One region of the Pseudomonas sp. TSO6 genome, then DNA from elsewhere that is predicted to be linked to it. Evidence: riboswitches for the same ligand, from Rfam matches in the RefSeq annotation. Region 1 holds a riboswitch; the other holds the start of a gene.
What was found. A riboswitch is a leader RNA that binds a small molecule or an ion and turns the genes downstream of it on or off. The one in region 1 is predicted to bind thiamine pyrophosphate.

Region 1 (14,280 bases):
GTTGACCACCGAGATACCCACACCGTGCAAACCACCGGAGAACTGGTAGTTCTTGTTGGAGAACTTGCCGCCGGCATGCAGCTTGGTGAGGATCAGCTCGACCCCGGACACGCCTTCTTCCGGGTGGATGTCCACTGGCATGCCACGGCCATCGTCGCTGACTTCCAGCGAGTGGTCAGCATGCAGGATGACCTGCACCGAACGGGCGTGGCCAGCCAGGGCTTCGTCGACACTGTTGTCGATGACTTCCTGGGCCAGGTGGTTGGGGCGGCTGGTATCGGTGTACATGCCCGGCCGCTTGCGGACCGGGTCAAGGCCCGAGAGGACTTCGATGGCGTCTGCGTTATAGGCGCTAGCGCTGGGATTGGCCATAGGGTCTCGTCGTCAGTCTGGTGAGTGCAAAAAAGTCAAAATACAGAAAAATCGAGCGCCGCATACTGCCCGCGAGCAATGCCGGCAAACGCCAGCAGAGCCGGCAGGCGCTCGGCGAAGCCCTGGAAGCTGTGATCGCCACCGGCCTGGATACGCAGGGCACATGCACGGTAATAGCGCTCGGCATGGCGATAGTCCAGGGTTTCATCGGCGGTTTGCAGCCACACTTGATAGCGGCTGGCATCTACCGGGGCCGGCACTTCCAGCTCGGCCAGGGCCTGTACGTGATCGTGGGTCAGTTCCCAGGTTTCACCGCTGTAATGATTGCGCTGAGTGCCCAGGTACCCGTCGAAATGCTTGTGCGGGGTTACCGCTGGGTTGACCAGCAGGGCCTTGAGGCCATGGCGCTCGGCCAGATGGGTGGCATAGTAGCCGCCGAGCGAACTGCCCACCAGCAGTGGCGCACCCAGTTCGGCGATGGCAGCTTCAAGCTGGACGATGGCCTGCCGCGGGTGGTGATGCAAGGCGGGCACACGTAGCTGAGCCGACAGGCCCAGTTGCTGCATCACGGCTTCGAGCTGGCGCGCCTTGGTCGAAAGCGGCGAGCTGTTGAAGCCATGGATATAGAGGATGGAACCCGACATGCTGCCCCCGGAATCTGTGGCTTCGCGCCTGATGATGCGGGCGCAGGGACGCGCAGTGTAGCGCGTTCGCCGGGTTTTGACGCAGTGTCACGGGTTTCGCAACAATTTCTTCAAGAAAGCCGGGGCCGCTGCGCAGCCCATCGCCGGCAAGCCAGCTCCCACAGGTACTGCACATGGCTTGAAACCGATGCTGTCTACACATGGCTTGAAGCCGATGCGGTCAGTGTGGGAGCTGGCTTGCCGGCGATGGGGCGCGCAGCGGCCCCAGATTCTTCAATAACCCGGGCTATCGAAGTCGAGTTTCACCTCAAAGTCCGTGGCCCGCTCCACCCCGGTTTCCAACCGCCCGTCGGCGTGCAGGCGCAACCAGCGGTACCCGGGCTGCTCCTCGCTCACCTTGAAGTCTTCGCTGCGTGCCGCGAACTGAATACAGGTCGAAGGCGTGGCCAGCAGGCGCCGGCCCTCGCGCAGCTCATCCCATTCCTGATGCACATGCCCCCACAGCAACGCCCGCACCTGCGGATAAGCCTCGACGATATCGAACAGGGCCAGAGCATTGCGCAAGCCGATCGGCGCGATCCAGGCGCAACCGATGTCCACCGGCTGATGGTGCAAGCACACCAGGCAATGTCGCCCGCCAGCCTCTTCCAAGGCTGTTTCCAGCAGGGCCAACTGATCATCTTCCAGAAACCCATGGGTGGCCCCTTGCACGGCGGTGTTGAGCATGACTACCCGCCATGCGCCAATATCCGTCACCGCCTGCACCAACTGCGGCGCCGCCTGTGCCATGACCCGGGCCTCGTCGTGGTTGCCCGGCAACCAGCGGGTGGGCACGGCAAACGGCGCAGTCAGATCCCGGAACGCTTCATAAGAAGCAACGCTGGCGTCCTGGGACAGATCACCCGTGCACAACAGCAAGTCGACAAGCGGTTGCTCGCGCCGCACCTGGGCCACTACATGGCGCAGGCTGTCACGGGTATTGAGGCCCAGCATGCTGCCGGCCGGGTCGGCGAAAAGATGTGCGTCGGTCAGTTGCACCACATGAACAGGGCGCGTGTTGTCTGGGTACATGTCAGCGAACGCTGGCCAATTCGTGGCCACAAGCCAGGCAATGGCTCAGCCATTCACCGAGGAACAGGTTGAGCTGGGCCTTTTCGTCCGGCTGGTGCATGGCCTCATTCGGATACGGGTAGATACTGCGCAGGCGGCGGGTGTGTTCGGCACTGACCACTTCGGCCATGCGTGCATCATGGTACACCTGCACTTCCAGGTGCGGCACCGGCAGCCACGGCAGGCTGTGCTCCTGGCGCACATGCAGGGTGGTGGTGTACGGGCAGGCCAGCACCACGTCCAGTACCAGCACGCCGAGCATCTGGTCGCCTTGGGTCATGCCGATGCGGCGCGAGCTCTGGGTGGTACGCATGTCGGGCAACAGGCGCATCAGCCGGGCGTAGTTGGCCTCGCAGGCAGCCTGCAGCCCGACCAGGTCGACTCGATAGCGCTCGCGCAGCAGGTTCACTTCCACATACCTCGTACTTCGTCACGGTTCAGCGCCAGCCATTGCAAGCCGATGATAGTCGCCGCGTTGCAGATGCGCCCGTCGCGCACCGCCTGCAAGGCATCCTCGAACGACCACACACGCACGCGGATGTCTTCGCCCTCTTCTTCCAGGCCATGCAGCCCGCCCGCGCCCTCGCTGCTGCAACGGCCAAGGAACAGGTGAACGTACTCGTCACTGCCGCCCGGCGACGGGAAGTAGCGGGTCATCGGCCACAAGGCGCTGAACGTCAGGCCGGCTTCTTCCTCGGCTTCGCGGTGGGCGACTTCCTCGGGTTGCTCATCCTTGTCGATCAGCCCGGCAACCATCTCGATCAGCCAGGGGTTGGCGACCTTGTCCAGTGCGCCGACGCGGAACTGCTCGATCAGCACCACTTCGTCGCGCAACGGGTCGTAAGGCAGCACACACACCGCATCATGGCGCACAAACAGTTCGCGGCTGATCTCGCGGCCCATACCCCCGGCAAACAGCTCGTGGCGCAGGTGCACCTTGTCGAGCTTGTAGAAGCCCTGGAAGCAGTTGGCCCGCTTGACGATCTCGACCGCCTTGGGCACCGAATTCAACGTGTCTGACATGGAAATCCTCGTTACCTCAATTACCGCATCGCGCCATCCTACTCTGCACGCTTTCGCGTTTCACCCCTTTCCGGCAACCGTTCGCACACTCGGGACAGCGCGTCTTCACTCTGTTAGCTTAGTGGCGAACTGAAGGCCGCGCAGACGGTCAAAGGCCGACTTTTCCCTGTTCTGCAAGGATCATCATGACACTTGTCAAACTGACTTCCGTGGCCGTGCTGGCACTCGCTCTGGGCGCCTGCCAGAGCCTGTTCACGCCCAACTACCGGGCCCCGCTCGAGGTCAAGCGCGACGCCTGGGAGCATGTCAAACCCGGCTGCAGCGAAAGCGACTGCCCGCTGGTGAACATCGACATGGTCCACTTCCCGGCCCTGCCCGCGCTCGACGGCATCGTCGAAAAACGCCTACTGCAACTGACCGAAGACAATCAGCATGGCACCGCGCCAAGCACCTTGCAGGCCTACGAACAGCAATACCTGGCCAGTGCCGACAAACGTAACAGCAGTTATCTGCAAGCCAAGGTACGCGAGCAGCATGACGGGCTGGTGATCATCGAGTTGTCCAGCTACCTGGACAGCGGTGGCGCCCACGGCATGCCTGGGCGCGGCTTCATCAACTATTCGCGCAAGCTGGACAAGGTGCTGACCCTGCAGGACATGCTGGTGCCAGGCCAGGAGGACACCTTCTGGAAAACCGTCGAGGAGTCGCACCGCGCCTGGCTGATGAGCGTGGGCATGGACAAGGACGCCGAGTTCGTCAAAACCTGGCCGTTCAAGAAGTCGCCGCACATCGCCCTGACGTACGGCGCAGTAGTGGTCAAGTACGAGGTCTATGCCATCGCGCCCTATTCCATGGGCCACGTGGAACTGAAGATCCCCTACCCACGCCTGAATGGCGTACTCAAGCCTGAACTGTTTCCCGGCCGCGGCTAAGGCTCAGTAACCCATGCAGCACACCTGCCAGCAGCAATGCTGGCAGGGTAGCACCCAGTTCCGGTGCCTGCGCGGCAATCAGGTGGTAGACCGCCACCCCCGCAAACCAGGCCACCAGCGCCTGCCAGTGCAAGCCGCCGACCTGTGCCGGCAAGCGGCGACGACGAACCACGTAGTGGTCCATCAACACCACGCCGAACAGCGGCGCGAACACCGAACCGATCAGCAGCAGGAAGTTCTCGTACTGGGCCAGTGGCGCCAGCAGGGCGATCAGGGTGCACAGCACGCCGATAGCCAGCGCCAGGTGCTCGACCTTCACAGGCACCAGCACACCGCTGGAAACCGCTGCCGAGTGGATGTCGGCGAAGGCCTTTTCCGACTCGTCCAGCAGAATGAGCAGCAACGGAATGCCCATGCCGGCGCCGGCCAGGGCCAGCAGCAGGGCATTGACCTCGCCACTGGCAGCGAAGGCCAGGGTGTAGGCCACGCCCAGGCTCATCAGCCAGGTGTTGCCGATGAAATAGCCAATGACCGTGCCGCCGAACACGTGCTTGCCGTTGCGGGCGAAGCGCGAGTAGTCGGCGATCAGCGGCAGCCAGGACAGCGGCATGGCGATGACGATGTCGAAGCCCACGGCCAGCGACATCGAACCGTCACCGGCGCGGCCCCACAGTTCAGCCAGGTCGGCCTTGGCGAACAGATTCCAGGTCAGCCACAGGCAAGCCCCCAGCAGCACCCAGATACCCCAGGCGCGCAGCACCTTGCGCACGAAGGCCAGCGGCCCGCTGACGGCCAGCAAGGTGGCCAGGGCTCCAAAACACAGGGTCCAGAGCATCGGGCTGTTCCAGGCACTGTCCTCGCCGAACGCCCGCGCGCCCAGCAGGCTGGCGGCGTCGCGCATGACAATGATCTCGAATGCGCCCCAACCTACCAGTTGCAGCAGGTTGAGCACAGCCGGCAAGCGCGCACCATGGCTGCCCAGGCTGAGCTTCAGGGTGCCCATGGCCGAAAGACCGGTGTCGCTGCCGATGACACCGGCCGCGCCCAGCAACAGCACACCCACGCCGGTGCCCAGGGCGATGGCCAGCACCGCGCCGGCAAGGCCAAGGCCTGGGGCGAGCATGGCGCCGACTTGCAGCACCATCAGGCCGATGCCAAGGGAGAACCACAACGAGAACAGGTCGCGGGCGCCGAAGATGCGCTGGTGGGTGGGGACCGGGTGGTCGGGGGAGAACTGGCTGGGTGATGTCATGGTTGGCGCTCGCCGGCAATGTTGTTGGTGTTCTTGGCGAGGACTTCGTCCTCGAATCGCGACGCAAGGCCGCTCCCACAAGGGCCGCGCAGGCCTTGAACCTTGTGCGGTCCCTGTGGGAGCGGCCTTGTGTCGCGAAGGGGCCGCACAGCGGCCCCAGCGTTCTTACACTTTCTGGTACAGCTGGCTGCCTTCCTGGCGGAAACGCTCGGCCTGCTCACGCATGCCTTGCTCGACCGTCACATCCACGGCCTCGATCTTGGCAGCGTACTCACGCACTTCCTGGGTGATTTTCATCGAGCAGAACTTCGGCCCGCACATCGAGCAGAAGTGCGCAACCTTGGCCGATTCCTTCGGCAGGGTCTCGTCGTGGAAGGCACGGGCGGTGTCCGGGTCCAGGCCGAGGTTGAACTGGTCTTCCCAGCGGAACTCGAAGCGTGCCTTGGACAGGGCGTTGTCGCGAATCTGCGCGCCCGGGTGGCCCTTGGCAAGGTCGGCGGCGTGGGCGGCGATCTTGTAGGTGATGATGCCGGTCTTGACGTCGTCCTTGTTCGGCAGGCCCAGGTGTTCCTTGGGCGTGACGTAGCAGAGCATGGCGCAACCGAACCAGCCGATCATCGCCGCACCAATGCCCGAGGTGATGTGGTCGTAGCCCGGTGCAATGTCGGTGGTCAGCGGGCCGAGGGTGTAGAACGGCGCCTCGTCGCAGCACTCCAGCTGCTTGTCCATGTTCTCCTTGATCAACTGCATCGGCACGTGGCCTGGGCCTTCGATCATGCACTGCACGTCGTGCTTCCAGGCAATCTTGGTCAGCTCGCCGAGGGTTTCCAGCTCACCGAACTGCGCAGCGTCGTTGGCGTCGGCGATCGAGCCGGGGCGCAGGCCGTCACCCAGCGAGAAGCTGACGTCGTAGGCCTTCATGATTTCGCAGATCTCGTCGAAGTGCGTGTACAGGAAGTTTTCCTTGTGGTGCGCCAGGCACCACTTGGCCATGATCGAGCCACCGCGGCTGACGATGCCGGTCACGCGCTTGGCGGTCAGCGGCACATAGCGCAGCAGCACACCGGCATGGATGGTGAAGTAGTCCACGCCCTGCTCGGCCTGCTCGATCAGGGTGTCGCGGAACAGCTCCCAGGTCAGGTCTTCGGCCACGCCGTTGACCTTTTCCAGGGCCTGGTAGATCGGCACGGTACCAATCGGCACCGGCGAGTTGCGGATGATCCACTCGCGGGTTTCGTGAATGTGCTTGCCGGTGGACAGGTCCATGACCGTGTCCGAGCCCCAGCGGATGCCCCAGGTCAGCTTGGCCACTTCTTCCTCGATCGAGGAACCCAGGGCGCTGTTGCCGATGTTGCCGTTGATCTTCACCAGGAAGTTGCGGCCGATGATCATCGGCTCGACTTCAGGGTGGTTGATGTTGGCCGGAATGATCGCGCGGCCACGGGCGATTTCCTGGCGGACGAATTCGGGGGTGATTTCTTTCGGGATGTTGGCACCGAAGCTGTGGCCGGCGTGCTGCTCATTCAGCAGGCCAGCGGCGCGGGCTTCTTGCAGCTTCATGTTTTCGCGGATGGCGACGTATTCCATCTCGGCGGTGATGATGCCCTGGCGGGCATAGTGCATCTGCGAGACGTTGGCGCCAGCCTTGGCACGGCGCGGGTTGCGCACGTGGGCGAAACGCAGCTTGGCCAGTTCGGCGTCGTTCAGGCGCTGCTGGCCGAAGTCGGAGCTGAGCCCGCCCAGGCGCTCGGTGTCACCGCGGGCGTCGATCCAGGCCGAGCGCACATCGGCCAGGCCCTTGCGCACGTCGATGATCACATTGGGGTCGGTGTATGGGCCGGACGTGTCGTAGACCAGTACCGGCGCGTTGGTTTCGCCGCCAAAATCGGTCGGGGTATCGTCCAGGCTGATTTCGCGCATGGGCACGCGGATGTCCGGGCGCGAGCCTTCGACATAGATCTTGCGCGAGCGCGGGAACGGTTGCACGGACTGCTGATCGACTTGTGCCGATTCGCTGAGGTTGATCGCTTTTTCTTGTTTGGTCATCACAGGCTCTCCAGACGGCTTCCTAGCAGTGGAATGTCGGGGAGAACCTGAAAAGCGCGGACGCACCCGTGGACGAGTGCAGTGCCGGATATGGGGGTGCCTGAAGCTGCATGCAGCTGCGACATTCCCGGACCTGGCACAAGAGGCTCCCCGGGAAGGCGAGCAATCTTGTTCCCTACGCAGGCGCTAACCTGATCAGGTTCAACGGGATCCGCACCTCTGCGATCTCAGCCTTTGCTTCAAGGCACCCCGACAAGAACATGCGCAGTCTAGACTGGAGTGGTCGGCAAAGCCAAGCGGGTAAATGCGCGGTTGATGAAAGGCATACCGGGCGATTGTTGCCAGGGGCGCATGGCACTACACTGGCCCGTCACTCGATACTCAACAGTTCAGTAATTAAATTTCGTACAAGGATTGCCTCTATGCTGCGCAAACTCTCACTGGCGATTGCCGTGTCTTGTGCGTCCAACGGAGTGGCCTGGGCAGTGGACGTGCCCTCGACAGTCAAAACCGACCTGGTCAGCGTTTATCAGGAAGCGGTAGACAACAACGCCGACCTGGCTGCGGCACGCGCCGATTATGGCGCGCGCCGCGAAGTGGTACCGCAGGCCCGCGCCGGGTTGCTGCCAAACCTCTCGGCCGATGCCGAGATGCTGAACACCCGCACCAAGCTGGACGAGCCTTCCATCACCTCCAACCGCAGCGGCAACTCATGGAGCGCGACCCTGGCCCAGCCAATCTTCCGCGCTGATCGCTGGTTCCAGTTGCAGGCCGCTGAAGCGGTAAACGAACAGGCGGCGCTGGAGCTGTCGGCCACTGAACAGAACCTGATCCTGCAAACCGCGCAAAACTACTTTGCCGTGCTGCGCGCGCAGGACAACCTGGCCGCCACCAAGGCCGAGGAAGCCGCATTCAAACGCCAGCTGGATCAGTCCAACGAACGCTTCGATGTGGGCCTGTCGGACAAGACCGACGTGCTGCAATCCCAGGCCAGCTATGACACGGCCCGAGCCAACCGGATCATCGCCGAGCGCCAGGTGCAGGATGCCTTTGAAGCGCTGGTCACCCTGACCAACCGTGAATACACCTCGATCCAAGGCGTGGTGCATACCCTGCCGGTGCAGGTACCCACGCCAAACGACGCCAAGGCCTGGGTCGAAACCGCCGGCCGCCAGAACCTCAACCTGCTGGCCACCAACTATGCGGTTTCCGCCGCCGAAGAGACCCTGCGCCAGCGCAAGGCCGGCCATGCGCCGACCCTGGATGCAGTGGCCAAGTACCAGAAGGGTGACAACGACAACCTGGGCTTTACCAACCCTTCGCAGCTGGGCGTGCGCTACAGCGGCGACGTGGAACAGACCAGCGTCGGCCTGCAGCTGAATATCCCGATCTACAGCGGCGGCCTGACCAGCTCGCAGGTACGCGAGGCCTACCAGCGCCTGAGCCAGAGCGAACAGCAGCGTGAAAGCCTGCGCCGCCAGGTGGTGGAAAACACCCGCAACCTGCACCGCGCGGTGAACACCGACGTGGAACAGGTGCAAGCACGCAAACAGTCGATCATCTCCAACCAGAGCGCGCTGGAAGCCACCGAAATCGGCTACCAGGTGGGTACCCGCAACATCGTCGACGTGCTCGATGCCCAGCGCCAGCTGTACACCTCGGTGCGCGACTACAACAACAGCCGCTATGACTACATCCTCGACAACCTGAGCCTGAAACAGGCGGCCGGCACCCTCAGCCCGCAAGACCTGCAGGACCTCAAGCGCTACCTGAAACCGGACTACAACCCGGACAAGGACTTCCTGCCGCCAGACTTGGCTGCAGCAGCGGCCAAGAACTTTGAGCGCCGCCCTTGAAATAGGGGTGTATTGCTCACAGACCGGGTTGCTTTTGATGGCCTCATCGCCGGCAAGCCAGCTCCCACAGGTTCCTCACTGGCCTCAAGCCTTGTGCAGCCCCTGTGGGAGCTGGCTTGCCGGCGATGAGGCCAGGAAAACCAAAGCAAAAGTCAGCGGATAAGCGCATCCAGGCCATCGAGCAAGCGCTGCAACGCGCCCTGATTGGCCTGCATCACCGCCCTGCCCGCCTCGCCCATGCGCTGCGCATCCTGCGGCAACTCGACCAGCCGCCGCACCGCCCCGGCCAGCCCGTCGGCATCGTCCACCTGCTGCAACGCCCCCGCTTCACGCAACATCGCGCTGATTTCAAGGAAGTTGAACACATGCGGCCCCATCAGCACCGGCAAGGCCAGCGCCGCCGGCTCCAGCGGGTTGTGCCCACCGGTCGGCACCAGGCTACCGCCGACAAAGGCAATATCAGCCAGCGCGTAGAGGAACAGCAACTCACCCATGGTGTCGCCCAGCAACACGCGGATTTGCGCATCGACCGGGGCTGCCGAAGAACGGCGCACGGTGGTGAATTGTTCGCTGCACAGCGCATGCACCGCATTGAAGCGCTCGGGATGGCGCGGCACCAGGATCAGCAAGGCATCGCCATGCACCTGCAACAACTGCCGATGCGCCTGCAAAATCAGCGCATCCTCACCGTCATGGGTACTGGCGGCAATCCACACCGGGCGCTGTTCGGCCCCCCACTGCTCACGCAATGCCCTGGCACGCGGTAGCAGTTGCTCATCGATCTTCAGGTCGAACTTGATCGAGCCAGTGACCTGCACGCACTCAGGGCGCGCCCCCAGGTCACGAAAGCGTTGCGCCTCGGTTCCGGTCTGCACGGCGATCAGGCTCATTTCCGCCAGCATCGGCCGAGTCAGTTTTGCAAAGCGCCCGTAGCCGCGTGCCGAGCGCTCGGACAATCGCGCGTTGGCCAGCGCCACCGGAATCCCGCGTTTGGCGCACTGGTGGATGTGGTTGGGCCACAGCTCGGTTTCCATGATGATGCCCAGCTTCGGCTGCACATGGTCGAGAAATCGCCCGGCCGCCCACGGCAGATCGTAGGGCAGGTAGCAATGCTGTACGCGTGGTTCGTCGGCGAACATGGCGCGAATACGCTCGGAACCGGTCGGTGTCATGCAGGTAAGCGTGATTGGCAATTCCGGGTAGGCCTTGAGCAAGGCACGCACCATGGGCGCTGCAGCAATGCTTTCGCCCACCGACACCGCGTGCACCCAGATGCCGCCCTGGCGCATTGCCGGCAGCTTGCAAGCAAAGCGCTCGCCGATGCGTTGCCCATAGGCAGGCGCCTTGCGTGCGCGCAGGTACAGGCGCAGCGCAACCAGCGGCAAGCCCAGGTGAAACAGCAAGGTATAGAGTGTTCTGTTCATGGCGCCGGAGTTTACCCGATCGCACGCAGGTGCACCGCAAAGCGCTCGGCCAGCCACTGCGCGGCCGGCCCCAGGGGCGCATCACGGCGCCAGGCCAGTTCCGCCACCAGCGCCGGCGGGCGCCACTCGCTATCGAGCTCGACCATGTGCGCCTGGTAGGTCGGGTACTGCACCACGTGCCGCGGCAACCAGGCCCAGCCCAGGCCGCGCATCAGCAGTTCGGCCATGGCGTAGAAGCTGTCGGCACGCCATACCTGCGGGCTGATCGCCTCGCCGCCTGGGTAACCGCTTTGTTGGGGCGTGATCAGCAACTGCCGGTGGCGCGCCAGTTGCTGGCGGGTGACTCGGCCTTCGCCCGCCAGCGGGTGGCCGACTGCGCAAACCGTGACCATCTCCACACTGCCCAGCGCCCGCCGCTCCAGCGATGCCGGGATGCTTTCGTGGTGGAAGAACAGGCCCAGATCGGCGCGCCGCTCCACCAGCTTGCGCGCCACATCGCCCTGGGCACCGCTGGCCAGTTGCACCTCCAGGAACGGGTAGCGGCTGGCCAGCTCGTCCAGGCTGTCGATCACCGGCTGGTAAGGCATGGCTTCGTCCTGGGCAACCCGCAGCAAGGCCTCCTGCCCGCGCATCAGGGCCAGGGCACGACCATCCAGGTGTTCGCATTGACGCAACAGTTCGCGGGCATCTTCCAACAACGCGCTGCCATTTTCGGTCAGCTTCGGTTGCCGGCCGCTGCTGCGCTCGAACAACGTGACGCCCAGGTCTGCTTCCAGCAGGGCGATGGCATTACTGATGGCCGATTGGGCCTTGCGTTGTTCGCGGGCAACGGCAGAAAAGGAGCGCAATTCGGCGACGCGCAGAAAAATTCGCAGCTGCTCCAGGTTCCATTGCTCAGCCATCAACCTATCCCCATATCTGATAGGTAATGACTTTACCGCATCTGGGCAAGGTCTAGAATGCCCGACCAGTTACCAGAGGACCCCGCCATGAATGCCTATACCTATCTCGCCATCGCCATCTGCGCCGAAGTCATCGCCACTGCCTCCATGAAAGCAGTGAAAGGCCTGAGCACGCCACTGCCCCTGCTGCTGATGGTGGTTGGCTACGGCATTGCGTTCTGGATGCTGACCCTGGTGGTGCGCAGCATTCCGGTGGGAATCGCCTACGCCATCTGGTCGGGGCTGGGGATTGTGCTGATCAGTGTGGCGGCGCTGGTGATTTACGGGCAGAAGCTGGATGTGCCGGCGATAGGGCCCTCACAGGTATAGCCTGTATACTTGCCAGCTGTCCCAGTCTTCGAGGTACCGCCATGCCATCTGCCATTTCCACTGACGTGCTGATCGTCGGCGCCGGGGTCGCAGGCCTCTGGCTCAATGCCCGCCTGCGCCGCCAGGGCTACTCGACAGTGCTGGTGGAACGCGCCAGCCTTGGCGGTGAGCAGACGATAAAGTCGCAGGGCATTATCCACGGCGGCACCAAGTACGCCCTGCACGGTGCCCTTACCGGCGCCTCGGAAGCCATCGCCGACATGCCGCGCCGCTGGCGTGAGGCCTTGGCTGGCGACGGCGAACTCGACCTCGGCCGTACCCGTCTGCTCTCCGATGCCCACTACCTGTGGTCCCCCGGCACCCTGGCCGGCAACCTCACCAGTTTCTTCGCCAGCAAGGCCGTACGCGGCCGGGTCGACCAGGTCAAGGGCGACCAGCTGCCGCCCGCGCTGCAGGACCGCGCCTTCAAGGGTAAGGTCTATCGCTTGGCAGAACTGGTGATCGATGTCCCGAGCCTGCTGGCCAACCTGGCCGAGCTGGCCGGCGACTCCTTGCTTGCAGGTGAGCGTATCGAACCATTGCGTGAAGGTGATGCCTTGGTCGGCCTGCGCGTGGATGACCGGGAAATCCGTGCCCAGCGCATCGTGTTGAGCGCCGGTGCCGGCACCGAAGGTTTGCTGCAGGCGCTGGGCCTGGACCAGCCCGCCATGCAAACACGCCCGCTGCACATGGTCATGGCCAAGGGCCCGAACCTCAAACCTTTGTACGCCCACTGCCTCGGTGGCGGGCCCAAGCCACGGGTGACGGTGACCACCCACCCGGCAGCCGATGGCCAGTGGGTGTGGTACCTCGGCGGCGACCTGGCGGAAGCCGATGGCGTAGCGCGCGAGCCTGCAGCGCAGATTGCTGCGGCACAGAAGGAAATCGCCAACCTGTTGCCATGGGTTGACCAGAGCCTGGTGCGCTGGGCCACCCTGCGCGTCGACCGCGCCGAACCTGCGCAATCCGGCCTGGTACGCCCGGACAACGCCTTCCTTGCCGACCAGCAGCGCCTGCTGGTGGGCTGGCCGACCAAGCTGGCACTGGCACCAGACTTCAGTGACCGGGTCATCGCCCATCTGGAGCGCGACGGCATCCGCCCGCAGGCACAAGCCGACCTGGCCGACCTGCCCCGCCCCCCCTTGGGCGTGCCGGCCTGGGAGCACTTGCTGCCATGAGCCTGCCCACCCTGCACGACTTCCACCGCCCGCTGGGCAGCACCGGTTTCCAGGTTTCGCCACTGGGCCTGGGCACGGTCAAGCTGGGCCGCGACCAAGGTGTGAAGTACCCCACCGGTTTCACCATCCCCGACGATGACGAAGCCCGCATGCTGCTGGCCCAGGCCCGCCAGCTAGGTATCAACCTGATCGACACCGCCCCCGCCTATGGCCGCAGTGAAGAGCGCCTGGGCCCGCTGCTGCGCGGCCAACGCGATGAGTGGGTGATCGTCAGCAAGGTTGGCGAAGAATTCGACAACGGCCAGTCGCACTTCGACTTCAGTGCCGCCCACACCCGTCTTTCGGTAGAGCGCAGCCTGCGCCGCCTGGAAACCGACCGCATCGAACTGGTGCTGGTGCATTCCGACGGCAACGACCTGGCGATCCTCGAACAGCAGGAGGTCTACCAGACCCTGGCGGAGCTCAAGCAAGAGGGCAAGATCCTCGGCTTCGGCCTGTCCGGCAAGACCGTGGCCGGTGGCCTGAAAGCACTGGAACAAGGTGACTGCGCCATGGTTACCTACAACCTCAACGAGCAGGCAGAACGCCCGGTGCTGGACTACGCTGCCGAACACGGCAAGGCCATCCTGGTAAAGAAGGCCCTGGCCAGCGGGCATGTCTGCCTGGCCCCGGGCGTTGACCCGGTGCAGGCGAGCTTCGAGCTGCTGTTCGCCCACCCGGGCGTCAGCAGTGCTATCGTCGGCACCATCAATCCGCTGCACCTGGCCCACAACGTGGCCACCGTCGCCCGCATCCTGGGCCAGCACTGAGTTGCCCCTGGCCCACCAAGGGCCAGGAGAATGACCCGACGCAAGGAGGAGCCTCGTGGCGCGAACGCTGATCCGCAAGAACCCGAGCAACTTCAAGACACTGCCACTGCATGTCGAAGCCACACCCGAAGGCCTGATCTACCAGAGCATCGGCATGCCGCTGAACTTTGCCCAGACCCAACAGCGGCGCAAGGCCATCCAGCTGCCCGACACGCAGCGCTTCGTGGTCGAACTGGCCAACCTGGGTGTGTCGGTGCGCCTTACCCTGCATTGGCAAAACCGAGATTACTGGGTGTTGGTGCGCCAGCGCCGGCAAGACCGTGG
Region 2 (14,280 bases), on a different contig from region 1:
CAGATCAGCGTGCACTACCCGATCAAGCTGTCGGCGTCGGGGGTCGAAGCGGCGCGAAAAGCCGAAGCCTGAATACTCGCCCGTCGGGCCATAAGGCTGCTCTTACGGCAAACCTGCTAGCTCACTGAGCTAGCAGGGCGCTGCTGGAGCGCTGGGCATAGCCGCACTCACTTGTCCTTTTCAATGTCTCTGGGCGCCTTGGCCGGCCCTTGCGGGTCCACCTGTGGGTCGTCAACATCCGGGGAATCAGGGTCGAAACCAAGGTCGTCCGGTTTATCCGACTGCTCCGTCGAGTGAGGCCCCTCTTTGCGTACTGGTTCAGAATCATGCATGGTGTTTTCTCCCGTGAGTGTCAAAGGAAGAACACGCCAGCCACGGAAAGTTTGATTAATCTCCAGCGGGTGCCAGCTGTGCGCGACATTGCGCCAGCGCCTCGTCCCGGTCCTTCAACTGTTCCTCAAAGCGCTGCAATTGCCGCGCTTGTTCGGCGCACAGGTCTCGTCTGGCCTCCAGGCTTTGCGCCTGCACATCCAGCTGCCGGCGCATTTCTTCGCTGGCGCCCTGAGCCTGGGCCAGGATCGTGCGCAAGCCCTGGATCTGCGCATCGCGTTGCTCCAACAACTCGTCCTGCGCCCGGCACTCGCTGGCCGCCTGGCGGTGTTCGCCCAGCAAGCGCTCGTTGTCGCGGTGCAGGCGGGTCAGTTCATCCTGCTTGACGATCATGCCCTGCTGCAACTGGCGCACTTCCACCTGCATCTGCTGCAACTGCGCTTCGTGGCGGCGCTGCTCCTGCTCGCGCTGCTCACGGCTGGCATTGCGGTAGTGCTCCAGAGCATCGCGGGCATGGCGATGCTTGTCTTCCAGCGATTTGACCTGTTCGTCCTTGTCGGCCAGACGCACCTGCATCTCGCCCAGTGACTGGTTGAGGCTGGCACTGCGCAGCTGTTCGGCCTGCAGGGTGCTTTGTGTGGACAGCAGCTTTTCCGTCTCGGCGGCCAATGCCGCTGCATCGATCTTGTGTTGCTGATGCGCTGCCGCCAGCGCCTGCTGGGCAATCTCCAGCTGCGCTTCAAGCGTTTCCCGCTGTTGAGTGAAGGTGCTTTCGGCCTGCTCGATCCTCAGGTCGGCCTCATCCTGCAACTGGGTTGCCAGTTGCCCGACCAGGCGGCTCAGCACATCGCTCAGCGCGGCGCCGCCTTCGGAAGCCACCGGCTGCTGGCCGTTCAACTCCTTCAGGTAACGGTGAATGGTGGTCTTGGAGCCGGTATTACCCAGCTCGATACGTATGGCATCGATGCTGGGGTTCTCGCCCCGTGCAATCAGCGCCTGACGCGCCTGCTGCACTACCACCTTGTTGATACCGCCCCGGGCCATGCTTGCTCCTACGATTTTGTACTGTGTTATGTACCATGTAATTACGTACCAATTATGGCGATATCCAAACGCTCCTGCAAACAGTTCCTGACATGGAATAATCACGGCTTATCGCATGTGATAAGTAAAATGCTGTTGTTTTCGACGTTGGCAGCCGTACAGAACCCGCAGGCGCACGACCTTGTGCCGGTTACGCTTTGCCGCCACCATGGTCGTCCAGCACTGATCACCGATAGAAAATGAACCTGGAAAACTACAAGGCAATCGCCGACAGCATCGCCCTGCTGCTGTACCCGCACGCTGAAATCATCGTCCATGACCTGCGCAGCCAGACGGTGGTGCACATCGCCAACAACTTCTCCCAACGCAAGCTGGGCGATGATTCGGCGATCGATCACGAATTGGGCGATGTGCTTGACGGCGCCAACCTGGGCCCGTACGAGAAGCTCAACTGGAACGGCCAGAAGGTCCGGTCTATCAGTACCGTCCTGCGCAACGCAGAGGGCGAAGCCGAGCACTTGATGTGCATCAATCTGAACGTGTCGGTACTGGAGCAAGCCCGTGTGGCGCTCGATGCGTTCTTCCAGATGGGCCGGCTGGTACCGCAACCTGACTCGTTGTTCCGCAACGATTGGCAGGAACGTATCAACACCTTCCTGCACGCGTGGCTGCAAGCACGCAACCTGTCGCTGCAGACACTGCAGATGAAGGACAAGCGCAGCCTCGTGCAGGCACTGCACGCCGAAGGCGCGTTCGAAGGGCGAAGTGGTGCTGACTATGTCGCCAATGTGCTGAGCATGGGCCGGGCCACCGTGTACAAGTACCTGAAAGAGCTGAAGCCCTAGCAGCGCGACGTTGACCTACAGGGGGTCGCCAAGCGGGCCTGCCCGTGCACTTGTCTGTAATGGATAATTATTCTACTGTGGACAAATATTCCATAAGGAGCACAGCATGCCAGCCATTACAGCTTCACCGACCTTTGCCGACAGCCTTTACCTCGATGCACTCTACGAATCCATCAAGGAAGCACACAGCGCACTGCGCCCAGCCGTCTGCATTACACCACTCACCTACAGCGCTCGGTTGTCGGCATTGAGCGGCTGCGAAGTCTTGCTGAAATGCGAACATCTGCAGCACACGGGGTCGTTCAAGTTCCGTGGCGCCAGCAACAAGATCCGCCTCCTGCCGACCGAAGCACGCAAGCGCGGGGTAATCGCTGCCTCTTCCGGCAACCACGGGCAGGCACTTGCACTGGCCGGCAAAACGGCTGGCGTGCCAGTGACTGTCTACACCGCCACTTCCGCCTCGCCATACAAACTGGAGGCGATGCGGGCGCTGGGCGCCGAAGTGCTTTGCCTGCCCACGGACCCGCTAAGTGCAGAGCTGGAGGCAGCCAGGCAGGCCAAGGCTCATGGTGTACCGTTCGTGTCCCCCTACAACGACCTGCAAGTCATTGCCGGCCAGGGCACCATCGGCATGGAGTTGTTCGAGCAGGCACCCGACCTGGACGCGGTGTTTGTCGCCGTCGGCGGTGGCGGGATGATTGCCGGCATCGGTGCCGCCCTGCGCGTACTCAAGCCGGGTACCGAGATAATCGGCTGCTGGCCGGCGAATGACCCTGCACTGGAGCAATCTCTCAAGGCCGGAGCGATTGTCGAGGTGGACGCCCGCGAAACGCTGTCGGACGGCACAGCTGGCGGCGTCGAGCCCGGCGCTGTCACCTTGCCGCTGTGCCAGGCGTTGCTCACCGATACCGTACTGGTCAGCGAAGACGAGATTCGCGCCGCCATGCGCGTTATCGCCAGCACTGAACGCTGGATCATCGAAGGCGCTGCAGCGGTTGCGGTCGCCGGCATGCAAAAGCTCGCCGAGCGCTATCAGGGCAAGCGTGTCGTAGTGATCCTGTGCGGCCGTAACATCGTGCTGGAAAAATTCCTCGAGGCCGTTCAATGAAAGTCTTCAGCAAGGCGCAGATCACCGCCAGCTTCAACCCGGAGCTGGCGGTTAGCCTGCTGGAAGAAGGCTTCATCGCCTACTCCAGCGGCAAGGTCCAGGTACCGCCCGTGCAGGCCTTCGCATTTCAAGCGGCGAACGGTGACTGCTGCGTGAAATCGGCCTACATCGAAGGCAGCCCTACCTTCACCGTCAAGCTTTCAACCGGTTTTTATGACAACCCTTCCAAGGGCCTGCCGAGCAACGATGGCCTGATGCTGGTCCTCTCGGCGCTCACCGGGCAGCCGCTGGCACTGCTGCAGGACCAGGGCTGGCTGACCGCCATGCGCACCGCGCTGGCCGGGCGTATCGCTGCACGGCTGCTGGCACCGGCCGCGGTCAAGGCCATTGGCATCCTCGGCACCGGCATGCAGGCGCAGATGCAGCTTGAACAGCTGCGCGCCGTTACCCATTGCCGCCAGGTCATTGTCTGGGGCCGGCATGAAAACGGGCTTGCGGCCTATGCAGCATTTGCCCGTGAACTGGGCTTTGAGGTTCGCACCACACGGGATGCGGCAGAGGTCGCAGGCGCGGCAAACCTGATTGTCTGCACCACCCCTTCCCGCCAGGCGCTGCTGCACAGCGAGTGGGTCCGACCGGGTACGCATATCACTGCCGTCGGCGCCGATGCACCCGGCAAGCAGGAGCTGGACCCGGCACTGGTGGCCAGGGCAGACCGCATCATCGTCGACTCGGTCGCCCAGTGCAGCCAGTACGGCGAAGTGGCTCACGCGCTCGAGAGCGGTCAGCTACACGCCAACCAGCTGATCGAGTTGGGTGCGCTGCTGGCCGGGCGCGCCAAAGGGCGCGAGCACGACGGCCAGATCACCCTGGCAGACCTGACCGGCGTGGCTGTGCAGGATGCTCAAGTTGCGAGCTGCGCCCTGGCTGCACTGAGCACCTGAACCCACAGCGAAGTCAGAACAGACGCTGCACCTGCGCCGGCGTACGCTGCATCAGCACCTTGCCATTGCGTACCGACACCAGTGCATGCCCCTGGGTGCGCACCATTTCGTAATCGTCAGGCGCCGACAACAGCAACAGGTTTGCCGGCCGCCCCACCTCGATGCCGTAGCGCTCGCCCAGGTTCAAGGTGCGGGCGCTGTTATCGGTGATCAGGTCAAGGCAACGCTGCAGGTCTTCGTAGCCGAGCATGTGGCAGATGTGCAGGCCGGCCTCAAGAATGCGCAGGATGTTGCCGTTGCCCAGCGGGTACCACGGGTCGACGATGGAGTCCTGGCCAAAGCACACGTTCATCCCGGCACGGTCGATCTCGGCAACACGGGTGACGCCACGGCGTTTGGGGTAGTTGTCAAAGCGCCCCTGTAGGTGAATGCTCTCGGTCGGGCACGACACGAAGTTGATGCCCGACAGCTTGAGCAGGCGGAACAGCTTGTAGCAGTACGCATTGTCATACGAGCCCATGGCCACGGTATGGCTGGCCGTCACCCGGGCACCCATGCCGCGCACCCGGGCCTCTTCGGCCAACACTTCAAGAAAACGTGATTGCGGGTCATCGGTCTCGTCGCAGTGCACGTCCACCAGACAACCGGTACGCTCGGCCAGGTCCATCAGGAACTTCACCGACGACACGCCCTGGTCGCGGGTGTTCTCGAAATGCGGAATGCCGCCGACCACATCGGCGCCGATGGCCACCGCTTCGGTCATCAGCGCCCGGCCGTTGGCGTACGACTCGATCCCCTCCTGCGGGAAGGCGACAATCTGCAGGTCGACCAGCTCGCGTACTTCGTCACGCACCTCGACCATGGCCTTGAGCGCGGTGAGTTTCGGGTCGGTCACATCGACGTGGGTGCGCACATACTGGATTCCGTGGTCCACCAGCATGCCGATGGTCCTTTTCGCCCGTATCTTGATGTCTTCATGGGTGGTGATTTCCTTGCGCTCAGCCCAGCATTCGATGCCTTCGAACAGGGTACCGCTCATGTTCCACCGGGGTTCGCCGGCAGTCAGTGTGGCGTCGAGGTGGATATGCGGCTCGACAAAGGGCGCCACCACCAGGTTTTGCCCTGCGTCCAAGTCATGGGCAGCAACGGGCGCCACCACCTCGGTCTGCGGCACGATGGCGGCAATGCACTCGCCGTTCAGTTCGATGCGGAACAGACCAGGCTTGCCGCGCAGCCGTGCGTTGATGATGTTCATGCTGTTACTCCTTGTCGTGGGCTTCACTCATGCGCCATACCAGCATGGCGACCGAAGCATTCATGCGAAAAAGCGGGTCATCAATGGACTGCCCGCTTAGTTGTTCGATGCGCTGGATGCGCTGATTGATGGTATTGCGGTGCAGCCCCAGGCGCTGTGCGGCCTTTTGCCCGTTGCCGTTTTCCATAATCAAGGCGTCGAGGGTGTGCACCAAGGCATTGGCCTGCTTGCGCCCAGGGGCGATCAACGGGCCGAGCGTACGGCTGACGAAATCGTCGACCAGCGAGCGGTCGATGATGCCTTGCAGCAGGCGCAGCACGCCAAGTTCACTGAAGTTGCAATAGCCGTTGGCTGGGCGCAGGTGCTGCGCGACGTCCAGGGCCTGACGAGCCTCGTTGAGGGCCTGGCGATAGTGCGCGCAATCGTCGGCGACGCTCGACAAACCCATGTGCAAACTCAGTTCAGACGTCGTGGCCTGCAACTGCCGGTAAAGCACAGCCAACGTCCCAGGCAAGTCGTGCGTATCTGCCAGCAGTACCACGAACAGATCACCTGGCAGCTGCGCCATCACGCTGCCTGCCCGTTGGCGGCACCAGGCTTCAAGCTGGTCTTCCAGGGCCTGACAGGTAGCTTGCCAGGTACGCTCGCCGTGGGTCAGCCCATGGCGCTCGAACAAGCCATCCACGCCCGCTAGGCGCAAAGCCAGCAAGCGCCGCGGTTCGTCCAGTGCCAGATGCAGGTGCGCTGCCCGCTGCCGGGCAATGGCCAGGCTCGGGTAGTCACCCGTGAGCAGCTGGCCAAGGATATCGTGACGCGAGCGGCGTACCTGGCTCATCTGCACCAGCGCCGTGCCGATCAGGTGGGTCACCACCACCATCTTCAGCGCATAGGGCTGCTCGATCAGCGGCAGGCCAAGTTGCTCGGCTCGCGCAATGACAGACGCAGGCACGCTCTGGATAAAGCTGCCGCCAGTGAGAATCACCATGCCGGCGATGCCCACTGCGTCGCCATCTTCCACCAGGCTCAGCAGGTTGGCCTCACCGCGCGGGTGGTTGATGCCAGTGACGAACACCAGTTCACCGCCCATTACCCATTCGGCAATGCCTTCGTTTTCCGCCACATACGGCCAGCGCACCCGCCGCTGAAGGTTACGTGCCCCGGCCAGCACACGCATCTCGTGCAGGCCAGGCAAATGCAGGATCTCGTCCAGCGCCAGGCTCACGGCTCCACGCCCGCCTGGCCTGGTGCCCTGTGGCGTGCGCCCAGTTCGAGCAGGGCGATGTAGCACAGGGCCGAGGCGCCGATACCCACCAGCGGCGCGACCCACGGCGAGGCATAGGCCAGCACCGCGCCCACGGCATAGGCAAACAGCCCGATAAGGTTGTAGCGTGGCAGGCGTACCGTGGCCAGTGGCGGGTACTTGCCGCGGTGGCGATACCAGAAGTCAGCCATGATCACCCCGCCCACCGGGGGAATGATCGACCCCAGCAGCACCAGAAACGGGATCAGCATTTCGTACATGCCACCAATCGCCAGCACAATGCCAACCCCGGCCGCCAGCAGGGTTGCCGTGCGCCTGCGCTCGCTGCGCAGCAAATGGCAGGCGGCGGCCGACACGTTGTAGATGGTCGGCCCCTGAATGGTCCACAGGTTCAGGCACAGCATCACCACCGCCGCGAACGACAAGCCCTGCAACATCATCACTTCGACGATGTCGGCCTGCTGGTAAACCATCGCGCACCAGGCACCGGCCACCACCATCAGGCCGTTGCCAAGCAAGAATGCCACCACGCTGGCGATCACCGCCACCCGGCCGCTACGCGACAGCCGTGTCCAGTTGGTGGCTTGGGTGGCTCCACTGGCGAAGGTGCCGAACACCATGGTCACTGCGGCCGAAAAGGTCATGGTTTCGTGCGGTACTACTGCGGCCAGGCCGGCAAAGCCACCGACATCGCGGGTGGCAATGTACATCGAGACCAACAGCAGCACGAACATCAACGGCACCGAGACTCGCGACAGCACGTCCAGGCCCTTGAAGCCGATGATGGCAGTAATGCTGAAGCCCAGGCCAAACAACACCATCAACGGTACGCTGAAACCTTCTGCCAGCCCCAGCAGCTTGACCAGCACGATGGCCACGGTGGCTGTGCCCCAGGCGTACCAGCCCAGTTCAGCAAAACCCAGCAGAAAGTCCGAGAGCCGGCTACCTGCCTCACCGAAACAGAAACGCCCCATCAGTACGGTATTCAGCCCGCTGCGCGAAGCGATGAATGCCAACGCTGCGGCATACATCGCCAGCAAGCTGTTGCCGACGGTGGCCACCCACAACATGTCGACAAAATTGAAAGCCATGCCCAGCTTGCCACCGGCGAACATCGTGCCGGTGAAAAAGGTAAAGCTGAACAAGACCATGGCAATCGGCAGCAGGCCCTTGCGGGCGGATTGCGGGGCTTCGCTGAGGGGGAATTCGCTGGGTGAGCTCATTGCACGGGGCTCCGGGTGGTAGTTGGGAGCTGGAAGAGCAATATGCGGGCCGCTTTTTCGAGGGCCGAAACCCGGAATCAAATCGGGCAGGCAGCCCAGGAGGTGATGTGCACTGTGAACATTAAAGTCGCATTTCGGCGTTATGAAGGTGTGCTGAACGACTTATTTTGAGGCATTCATGCACCAAAGCGGGCTTGGGCTAGGTAGGATTCACCCAGTCGACCAAGCACTTTGGGCCTGCTGCGCAGCCCATCGCCGGCAAGCCGAGCTCCCACAGGTACGGTGCAACCCTTCAATCATTACGCGGTCCCTGTGGGAGCCCGGCTTGCCGGCGATGGGGCGCAAAGCGGCCCCGGGTGGCTACGCCACCCCGTCCAGGCCCATCTGCCAGAAGTCCGCCTCCAGGCTGGACGCCTGGCCAAAAATCCCCACCAACTCGGCAAACCGCTGCTCGGTCATGCTCCGCGCCGCCAGCTCATCCAGGTGCTTGCGCGCAGCTGCCGCCACACCCTGATAGCCTTCCCCGGCATATTCGCCAATCCACTCGCGGTACGGGTGGTTGCTCAAATCGCCAACCCGGTCGGCCAGGGTCCGGCCGATCTCGGCATAGCCGATCACGCAGGGTGCCAGTGCCACGTGCAGCTCCAGCAGGTCGCCGGCAGCGCCGCAGTCCAGCACGTAGCGGGTGTATGCCACCGTGGCCTGATGCTCTGGCGCGGCCTCGATATCGCCCTGGGTCAGCCCCCAGCGGGCGCACAGGCGCAAGTGCAGTTCGGTTTCATCCAGAATCGCCGCCAGCCCGGCCTGTGCCGCGCGGATGTCGGCCGGGCGACGGCTCTTGTAGGCCGCCAGTGCCCAGGCACGGGCGAACTGGATGAGGAACAGGTAATCCTGTACCAGGTAAGTGCGGAACGCTGCCTCACTCAGCGTGCCCTCACCCATCTGCCGCACGAAGTCATGGTCTACGTAGCTGTGCCACTGTGGCGTGGCTGCAGACTTGAGGCGATCGAAGATATCCATGCTCATTTGCCCTCCGGGTAAACGGCATCGAAGAAGGCCAGCTCCAGCGCAACAGTGCGCTGGTAGAAGTCACTGGCCAGTGCGGCGTGCTGCGGGCCGACACGGTCCAGCTCTGCCTGCAGGAATGCAACGAAGCTCTGGAATGCGGGGTTGTCGTGCAGGGTGATCCACTCGGCATGGACAAAGTTGTCCGGCATCGGTTTTGGCGCCTTCAGCGCCCAGTCCAGGTACAGGCCTTCGGCAACGTTGAGTACCGCCAAGGCCGCGGCGTATGAGCGGGTGGCTGCCGCTTCGCGCATGATCGCCTTGAAACCTGCGGTTGGCGCGGTATCAGCCGGCTCAATGCGTTGCGCCGGGCTTACATCCAGGGCTTCGAAAGCGCGCAGGAAGTAGGTGTTCTCATCGCTTGAAATCATCCCGGCAAAGCGGCCAAAGCGCAGGCGCGCCTCGAACGTATCGGCGGTGGCGATGGCCGCGCCGAGCAGGGTCAGGAAGCTGTCGAGAAAGCGATGGTCCTGCACCAGATAGTCGACCATGATCGGGTCCGGTAGGCTGCCGTCGCACAATTGGGTCACGAAACGGTGGCCAACGGCCGCCGACCAGGTCGGCTCGCTTTGGCGGCGCTGGGACTGGCTGAAACGTTCGGTCATGTTGCTGTCCTTGATGAAGGTGACAGCGAGACCTTGGCAGTTGACATGGACGGGCCTCGCAGTGAGGCCGGCAAAAAGGCAGGTAACAAGCCCCATCCCTTCGCCGGCATGATCCGGATCAGGTTCGAAGGGTCACCGCGCTGCAGCCTTCAGCGGTTTCTCAGCCCTCTGCTGGGCTCCCCTTGGTGGCCAACAGATATACCCCAGCGCGCCAGGGGTGTCACGCCCCAATCCCCCCAACCAATGGGCATTGGGTACCCGCTAGTGGGGACTTATACCCATTTTTGACGCCCCGTCATTTCGCGGGCATCAGGCGCCACAAGGATTTGTTTAACAAAGCATTACCGAAATAACTGTTGGCACAGCCGTTGCTCAGGGCCTTTTAACGGGCAAAACGCCATTGATGGCTTGGAGCCATAGAGCCGCGAGCGAGGCACAAGGCAATGAAAAAACCTGCCGTGATCCACCCTACAGGGCACGCATGGATGCTGTCTTCCGTCACTGCGCTAATGGTCAGCCTCGGACTGATCACGGCCATGGCCTCACCCATGGACGACAACAGTCAACCGTCGCCGACCGACCCATCGGCCTACACCGATCAGCCTGCCGACCCGACCCCGGCCTTGCTCAACCTCAACACCTTGCCAGAAGCCAACCAGGGCTCGCTTGAACTGATCAATGGCGCATACGGCGACCGCAATACGGTGCGCATCGACAACGTGCTGCCGCCCGCCCTGCAAACCTCGGACAGGTACCCCACCAACGGCAAGCCCAGCCCGTTGTTCGGTGCGCAGCCCTTCACCCAGCAATTGCTGCTGTTCGAAGAATTCGGGCCAGAGAAGCTGGACCCGACCACGCCGGCGCCCGAGCTGACCTTCCCTGTACCCACCCTCGGCGCGGCCCCCGCCCAAGACCCCAACGTAGTCGCGCGCAGCGGGCCAAGTGGCACGGCACTTGAGGCGTTTCTCAAGCAACCCGGCCTTTACCCGTTCCCGGCCCAGTACGCCAATGTGCTGGACCGCAACCCCTGGAAGGCGCAGATCGAGATGTTCCTCAACCGCCAGCCGGTCGGCTCGCCTGCCGAAGGCCGGCCGCCAGGAAAAGCCTGGTCGCACCAGCGCTGGAACGAGTTCTACCCACAGGCGGCGTTCAAGACCGCCCAAGCCGGTGCGCGCATCAACCTCGGTCTGCGTGACCGTAAACAGCTGCACAATTATGCGGTTGGCGAGTTCGCGCCTGGCGGCCTGTATTACCAGACCTCCGACATCCCGACCACCCTGGGCACCACCAAGGGCATCGACACGCGGTTTCACCCGAACATGCCCTTGCAGAACCATAAATCACTGTGGACATTCGACGGCACCTTCCCGGCCAAGCTGCTGATGGTGCGCTATGGTCAGCCGATCCTGATGCGCCATTACAACGCCTTGCCTATCGACCCCTCTGCCAACGGCGGCTTTGGCCTGCACACCATCTCGACCCACGAGCATAATGGCCACTCCCCGGCTGAGAGCGATGGTTTTGCCAACGCTTACTTCTTCCCCGGCCAGTACTACGACTACCGTTGGCCGGTGCAACTGGCCGGCTACGACACCATCAACACCCGTGCCCAGGATCCGCGTGCGGCCTTCCCCTGCTCGCCGGGTGAAACCTTGTTCGTCAACGACGCCACGCCGGGCCTCAAAACCTGCCAGAACGGCAGTATCAAGATCCGCGGTGACTGGCGTGAAACCATGAGCACGCACTGGTTCCACGACCACATGATGGATTTCACGGCGCAGAACGTCTACAAGGGCAACGCCGTGATGATGAACTACTACAGTGCGCTGGACCGCGGTAACGAGGCCCTGCAGGATGGCGTAAACCTGCGTTTCCCCAGCGGCTCGGGCATGCCGTGGGGCAACCGTGACTATGACGTCAACCTGATGATTGCCGACAAGGCCTGGGATGCCAACGGCCAGCTGTGGTTCAACCCGTTCAACACCGATGGCTTCCTCGGCGACCAGATTCTGGTCAACTGGCAGTATCAGCCCAAGCTAAAGGTACGTGCGCGCAGCTACCGCTTCCGTATCCTCAACGGCTCGGTATCGCGCTACTTCAAGTTTGCCGTGGTGCGGGAAATTGCCGGGACCAGCGGTGAGTTCAAAGGCCCCTCCGGTTCCAACCTTTCATATGCGCGGGTGCCGTTCCACATGATCGCCAACGACGGCAACATCATGGAACACGCCGTGCCATTCGACGGCACCCTGGACCTCAACGGCGACGGCAACCTGCAAGACAACAATGGCATCCTGCCGCTGCAAGCCATCGCCGAGCGCTACGACATCATCATCAACTTTGCCAAGAACGGCATCAAGGCCGGCGACAAGTTGTACTTCGTCAACCTCCAGGAGCACCGCACCGGCAAGGGCCCGGAAGCTGCCATTTCACTGGCCGATGTGCTGTCGGGCAAATACAAGGCGGTGATCAAGCAGACCAGCAAAGGCCCGCAGTGGGACAACGGCGACCCCGCAGTCGGCAAGTTCCTGCAATTGCTGGTGCAGCCTTACACCGGCCAGGACCTGAGCATGGACCCGGTGGCCTACGAGCCAGCCAAGCCAGGCAAGGCCGCAGGCCTGAAAATGCTGCCGCTGCCCATTGACCGCAACTCTGCCGCCGACCTGGCCAAGCTCAAGGATGCCCGCCACCGCGAATTCATCTTTGGCCGCTCCGACGGTACCGACACCAAGCCGTGGACCATCAAGACCGATGGTGGCTTCGGTTACAGCATGGACCCACGACGCATCACTGCTGCACCGCAATTGGCCAATCAGTCTACTGACGGTGGTTTCAGCGGGGACGGCACCCTGGAAGTGTGGAAAATCGTCAACGGTGGCGATGGCTGGAGCCACCCAGTACACGTGCACTTCGAGGAAGGCGTGATTCTCAGCCGCGACGGCAAGGCACCACCTGAATGGGAAAAATGGGCGCGCAAGGACGTGTACCGCATCGGGCCGGAGACTGATTCGTCGGAAGAAGTGGAAATGGCCATTCGCTTCCGCGAGTTCGCGGGTACCTACATGGAGCACTGCCACAACACCCAGCATGAGGACTCGTCGATGCTGCTGCGCTGGGACATTGAGCACCCGGGGCAGTTCCAGGTAATGCCGACCCCGCTGCCAGGGTGGGATGGCGTGCAATACATGGCTTCGGTGGGCCTGCCAACCTTCCGTACCAAAGGCCATGACGACAACGACGACCCGGCCAACAAGCCCCCCGTCGCGGCCAATGACAGTGCAGCAACGACTGCTGGCAAGGCAATTACGCTGAACGTGCTCGCCAACGACACCGACCCGGACGGCAACGTACCGCTAACCGTGACCGGCCTCAGCCAGCCGGACTCCGGCCTGGGCAGCGTCAGCACGGACGGCACCACGGTGACTTACACCCCACCTGCCACGGTCGCCACGCCGTTCACTGCCAGCTTCAACTACACGGCGCGTGATGCCAAGGGGGCCGAGTCGGTGACCCCGGCAACGGTCAGCATCGCTGTGAGCGCGGCGGCGGCGGTCGACCAGATCCAGGTCACCAGTGCCACGGTGCAGGTGCGCAGCGGCAACCGCTTCACCTGGGATGTGCAGGGGACGACCACGGTGGCCACCGGCAACAGCATCAGTGTGACTGCGGCAACCACCGGGGGCCCGGTAAGCCTGGGGAACGCCACGCTGACTGCCGCTACCACAGGTGCCCGCTGGCGGGTCTCGGTGACCACCACCGGCTTCGGCCCGGCCACGCCAGCCACGGTCACGGTGAAATCGACGCTGGGGCAGACGGTGACAGCGCCAGTCAGATATCAGTGAGTGCACCGCTCCCACAGAAATCGCGCAGCTGCGAGCTCTGTGAAGTTCCTGTGGGAGCGGGCGTGCCCGCGAAGGGCTGCACACCATAGAGGACCCTATCATGCCTGGCTCATGGCGTTTCCTGCTGGTACTCGCGGTATTTGCCGCCAGCATCCCGTACTGGCCACTGCAGCCGAAGCAACCGGTGGCCGAGGAAACCGCAAGCCCTTGGGGCGCCGACTACTTCCCCAACATCCCCCTGCTCACCCAGGACGGCGACAAGGTGCGTTTCTTCGACGACCTGATCAAGGACAAGGTGGTCGCCATCAACTTCATCTTCACCGGCTGCACTGACTCATGCCCGGTGGAAACCGCGCGGTTGCGCCAGGTGCAAAAGATTCTCGGTGACCGGGTCGGCAAGGACATATTCCTCTACTCCATCAGCATCGACCCCTACAACGACACCCCCGCCACCCTGAAACGCTACGCCGAAAAGTTCGGCATCGGCCCTGGCTGGACGCTGCTCACCGGCGAGCCCGACGACATCGAGCAATTGCGCCGTAGCCTGGGCTTGTGGATAGACGGCCTGGAAAACGGCCGCTCCAAAGACCACAACCTGAGCCTTATCATCGGCAACCAGGCCACCGGCCGCTGGATGAAGGCCTCGCCCTTCGAAAGCCCGTACATCCTCGCTGACCGGCTGGGCAACAGCTTGCACAACTGGAAGCAGGCCAGCGCCATGAACAATGATTATGCCCAGGCCCCCGAGATACGTTCCCCCA

Region 2: another riboswitch for thiamine pyrophosphate. It lies ahead of ACN6NG_RS13590 (TenA family protein); the one in region 1 lies ahead of thiC (phosphomethylpyrimidine synthase ThiC).

Annotation. Positions count from the first base shown of each region.
Region 1 covers NZ_JBLZWV010000069.1:72,995-87,274, forward strand. The annotation lists gene parE (DNA topoisomerase IV subunit B) at 1-372, opposite strand, end outside; gene ACN6NG_RS27240 (YqiA/YcfP family alpha/beta fold hydrolase) at 408-1,016, opposite strand; gene cpdA (3',5'-cyclic-AMP phosphodiesterase) at 1,290-2,087, opposite strand; gene ACN6NG_RS27250 (DUF1249 domain-containing protein) at 2,089-2,541, opposite strand; gene ACN6NG_RS27255 (NUDIX domain-containing protein) at 2,532-3,149, opposite strand; gene ACN6NG_RS27260 (RsiV family protein) at 3,335-4,081, shown strand; gene cytX (putative hydroxymethylpyrimidine transporter CytX) at 4,050-5,333, opposite strand; gene thiC (phosphomethylpyrimidine synthase ThiC) at 5,499-7,379, opposite strand; TPP riboswitch at 7,535-7,641, opposite strand; gene ACN6NG_RS27275 (TolC family outer membrane protein) at 7,802-9,235, shown strand; gene waaA (lipid IV(A) 3-deoxy-D-manno-octulosonic acid transferase) at 9,388-10,659, opposite strand; gene ACN6NG_RS27285 (LysR family transcriptional regulator) at 10,671-11,561, opposite strand; partial or broken gene ACN6NG_RS27290 (QacE family quaternary ammonium compound efflux SMR transporter) at 11,649-11,912, shown strand; gene ACN6NG_RS27295 (NAD(P)/FAD-dependent oxidoreductase) at 11,972-13,147, shown strand; gene ACN6NG_RS27300 (aldo/keto reductase) at 13,144-13,956, shown strand; gene ACN6NG_RS27305 (metal ABC transporter ATPase) at 14,012-14,280, shown strand, end outside.
Region 2 covers NZ_JBLZWV010000033.1:150,132-164,411, reverse strand. The annotation lists gene ACN6NG_RS13640 (hypothetical protein) at 1-72, shown strand, start outside; gene ACN6NG_RS13635 (DUF6021 family protein) at 168-332, opposite strand; gene ACN6NG_RS13630 (DNA-binding protein) at 388-1,374, opposite strand; gene ACN6NG_RS13625 (helix-turn-helix transcriptional regulator) at 1,614-2,219, shown strand; gene ACN6NG_RS13620 (threonine/serine dehydratase) at 2,326-3,327, shown strand; gene ACN6NG_RS13615 (ornithine cyclodeaminase family protein) at 3,324-4,271, shown strand; gene codA (cytosine deaminase) at 4,285-5,526, opposite strand; gene ACN6NG_RS13605 (PucR family transcriptional regulator) at 5,531-6,748, opposite strand; gene codB (cytosine permease) at 6,745-8,010, opposite strand; gene tenA (thiaminase II) at 8,371-9,036, opposite strand; gene ACN6NG_RS13590 (TenA family protein) at 9,033-9,680, opposite strand; TPP riboswitch at 9,759-9,873, opposite strand; gene ACN6NG_RS13585 (Ig-like domain-containing protein) at 10,124-13,519, shown strand; gene ACN6NG_RS13580 (SCO family protein) at 13,620-14,280, shown strand, end outside.